DNA from 2 places in the Providencia sp. R33 genome. Region 2 is predicted to be linked to the other one. Evidence: predicted binding sites of a transcription regulator. Region 2 holds the regulator's gene; the other holds the start of a gene.
What was found. The regulator PurR, encoded in region 2, represses purine synthesis genes. The targets are predictions, from matches to a motif close to CANGCAAACGTTTGCNTG.
Positions count from the first base shown of each region.

Region 1: a site for PurR is predicted at 1,417-1,434, ahead of gltS (sodium/glutamate symporter). Genes of this name have one in related genera too.

Region 1 covers NZ_CP072453.1:4,025,155-4,027,365, reverse strand. Annotated here, with positions in the region: gene gltS (sodium/glutamate symporter) at 34-1,248, opposite strand; gene J6836_RS18890 (uracil-xanthine permease family protein) at 1,485-2,211, shown strand, end outside.
Region 2 covers NZ_CP072453.1:1,919,323-1,921,533, forward strand. Annotated here, with positions in the region: gene sodB (superoxide dismutase [Fe]) at 1-140, shown strand, start outside; gene purR (HTH-type transcriptional repressor PurR) at 570-1,595, shown strand; gene punR (DNA-binding transcriptional activator PunR) at 1,602-2,211, opposite strand, start outside.

The DNA.
Region 1 (2,211 bases), 2.1 Mb from region 2:
TACCTGTTTTACTATCAATTATTAGAATATAAATTATCCCGCTATTGTCGGGAAAACGGGCAACATTAAATACAATTTAATGACAATAGCATTCACAATATCAATAAAGAATGCACCAACCATTGGTACAACTAAGAATGCTAAGTGAGATGGCCCTAATCTATCTGTCACTGCTTGCATGTTTGCAATCGCCGTTGGCGTCGCGCCAAGACCAAAACCACAGTGACCTGCCGCTAAAATAGCAGCATCGTAGTTTTTACCCATGACTCGGAAAGTGACAAAAATCGCATATCCTGCCATTACGCACGCTTGTACCGCAAGAATGACAATCATTGGAATTGCTAATGATGCTAATTCCCATAATTTTAAGCTCATTAATGCCATGGCTAAAAATAACGATAAGCTAACGTTACCTAATACGGAAACTGCTCGGTCAAATACCCGATAAAAACCCAGTATAGATAAACCATTACTGAGGATCACACCCACAAAAAGAACACACACAAATTTCGGTAAAGCAAAAACCGTTTCCGCTAATAAACCCGAAAGGTAGCTACCGACCAGTAAACAAATAGCGATTAAAGCGATAGTTTCAATCAGTACCATTGAGCTTATCATACGGCCTGATTGTGGCTTTTCAAACGCTGTTGGCACGTCTTTATCGTCTTCTAAGGTACCCGGCGTTGGAATATTTCGCGTTAGGAAACGTGCAACAGGGCCGCCAATCAATCCACCTAAGACTAACCCAAATGTTGCACATGCCATTGCGACTTCAGTTGCACTTTTAAAGCCATAGCTCTCAGAGAAGATTTTCCCCCATGCCGCACCAGTACCATGGCCGCCAGAGAGTGTGATTGAACCAGCAAGTAACCCCATTAATGGGTCTAGTCCCAGCAATTTAGCGAGGGCGATCCCCACTGTATTTTGAACAAGCAATAAGCCGACAACCACAAAAATAAAGATAAACAGGGCTTTACCACCTGCTTTCAAACTCGCTAGGTTGGCATTTAAACCAATGGTGGCAAAGAAAGCTAACATCATCGGTTCTTGCAGTGATAAGTCGAAAGATAAGCTCCAGTCAAACATTTGCTTCAGCAAAAGTAGACTAAAAGCAACTAACAATCCGCCTGCAACAGGCTCTGGAATTGTATATTTTTCTAAAAAAGGAACGGTTTTAACGAGTTTCCGCCCAAGCAGTAGTACTAGTGTTGCTGCTACCAAAGTCCCGTAGACATCGAGATGATACATTTACGTACCTCGTCTGTTGTTAAAATTATTAAATATTAGTAAGACGTTAATATCTTCCTTAAAACGCCAAAAACAGGTGAACAGATTAGAAAAAAAAACTGTTATAAATACAAGTTAAAAGATATAAAAATGTGATGAACTTAGTTTAACCATTTACAATATTTATTTTGCGCAAACGATTGCTTTTTAATTTAGTCGCTTTACAATGCGTTTTTTGTTGGTGGGAAATGAAGGCAATGAATACAGCAACGTCTGAAAAACAAAATACAGAATCAACCATAAATACCCAGAGCGAGCTCATCTATAAATTAGAAGATAGGCCACCGCTTCCCCAAGCGCTCTTCGCCGCTGGGCAGCACCTTCTCGCGATGTTTGTTGCTGTTATCACTCCTGCCATGCTGATCTGCCAAGCCCTTGGCTTGCCTGCACACGATACCCAACGCATTATTAGCATGTCTTTATTTGCCTCTGGCGTTGCTTCGTTAATTCAAATTAGAGCATGGGGGCCGATTGGTTCAGGGCTGTTATCTATTCAAGGAACCAGTTTTAACTTTGTTGCACCTTTAATTATGGGAGGTGTTGCACTCAAGCAAGGTGGAGCGGATATCCCTTCCATGATGGCAGCACTATTTGGTACGTTATTAGTCGCTGCACTCACTGAAGTCATTTTATCTCGCTTCTTGCATTTAGCACGTCGCGTCATTACCCCACTAGTGTCAGGTGTGGTCGTGATGATTATTGGGTTATCATTGATCCAAGTTGGGCTAACCTCCATTGGCGGTGGCTATAGCGCAATTAGTGATAACACCTTTGGTTCCCCCGACTACTTGATTTTGGCGGGTATCGTTCTTGCGGTCATTATTTTACTCAATCGCCAAAAAAACCCATATTTGCGCGTAGCCTCTTTGGTGATTGCAATGGCGGTAGGCTACCTTGCTGCGTGGTGGATGGATATGTTGCCAA
Region 2 (2,211 bases):
CAGGTGACGACAAACCTGTATTAACGGTTGATATTTGGGAACACGCTTACTACATCGATTACCGTAATGCTCGCCCTAAATACTTAGAAAATTTCTGGGCGCTGGTTAACTGGAAATTCGTGGAAGAAAACTTAGCTTAATTTAATATGTTTTCTCAATAGAATAAGGGCGAGTTATTACTCGCCCTTATTTATTCACCCAATGAAGATGAAACACAACTAGAATAAATGTACAGCAATGAAAATAATCATCGCTAATGAACCCACTGCTGCTAGTATTCCATATTTAACATCTGTATCCATGAGTTCCTCTCATCCTAACAAAATTGAATTAACTATAACCACACAAACATTAAGGTTAATGAGTATACACATCCAAAAAAGCAAAACCAGTGTCTATATCACATGTTATAACATCAATTATTTCTTTCGTTTTTGCGCTAGATCAGACAAAATCGACAACAAATCGCTAAATTATTGCCAGCAAAGGATCTATGCATCAATATGCAGGTAATTTTTTAACTAGAATTCTTAGAGAGACCTATAGTTGGTCAGGAGTTTTATTCCCCCATGGCAACGATTAAAGATGTGGCGAAACGCGCTGGCGTCTCTACCACTACCGTATCCCATGTTATTAATAAAACGCGCTTTGTGGCAGATGATACCAAAGCGGCAGTTTGGGCTGCGATAAAAGCGCTCAATTATTCACCTAGTGCGGTTGCCCGTAGTTTAAAAGTGAATCACACCAAATCGATTGGTTTGTTAGCAACATCAAGCGAGGCCCCTTACTTTGCAGAAGTTATTGAGTCCGTTGAAAATAGCTGCTACGAAAAAGGTTATACACTGATCCTCTGTAACTCTCACAATAACTTAGGTAAACAAAAAGCCTACTTACAGATGTTGGCGCAAAAACGTGTCGATGGCTTACTGGTTATGTGTTCCGAATACCCAGAGACCCTTATCGGAATGCTGGAAGATTATCGTAATATCCCAATGGTTGTGATGGATTGGGGAACTTCCCGCGGGGATTTCACCGATAGCATTATCGATAATTCATTCCATGGAGGCTATCTCGCAGGGCGTTATCTCATTGACCGCGGTCACCGTGACATTGGTGTGATCCCAGGTTCCCTTGAACGAAATACAGGGATTGGCCGTCTGACTGGCTTCCAAAAAGCCATGGAAGAAGCCAAAGTGACCCTAAAAGATGAGTGGATTGTTCAAGGGGATTTTGAGCCTGAATCAGGCTATAAAGCGATGATGCAGATTTTAAGCCATAAACAGCGCCCTACTGCTGTTTTCTGTGGTGGTGATATCATGGCAATGGGCGCTATCTGTGCGGCAGATGAAATGGGTCTACGCGTCCCACAAGACATTTCAATCATTGGTTACGATAATGTGCGCAATGCGCGCTATTTTACCCCTGCATTGACAACAATCCATCAGCCTAAAGAGCGTTTAGGCCAAATGGCTTTCGCTATGTTACTAGACCGTATTGTGAATAAGCGCGAAGACGCTCAAACTATCGAAGTTCACCCTCGCCTTGTTGAGCGCCGTTCTGTTGCTGATGGGCCATTTATCGACTACCGTCGATAATCGATACTATGTTGATAACCATTCCGCGTTGAGAGTTTCATTATCGCCAAGATAATCTAATAACCAACTCAACGCTGGAGAAGTATTTTTCTCTACCCACGTTAAACAACATGGGCTAGGTGGAAATGGCTGTGCTAGCGTCAATTCCACCAATTTGCCTTCCGTGCATAACGGTGCTGCACGATGCTCAGGTACCATCCCTACACACAACCCATTAGCCAAACACGCTAAACCATTTTCCCAATAGGGAACCACTAAACGTCGTTGGTTATCCAGTGCCCAAGTATCGCGCTTAGGTAAGCTACGAGACGTATCTTCTAAGCACAAACTTGGATATTGGCGCATTTCATCATCTGTTAGGCTATGCTTTATTTTCGCTAAGGGGTGCTCAGGACTTGCGACACACATCCACGGCATAAACCCCATATCTCGAAAGCTATAACGCTCGCCAATCGGTGATGCCCGTGTCGCACCAATAGCGACATCCACCCGCCCATCAGCTAAAGCATCCCAAACGCCATTAAAAACTTCAGGGTGTATATACAATTCAATATCAGGGAAATGGCGATAAAAATCGAGAATAAGCTGTTCGGTCCGTTGCGGCTTAACGATACAG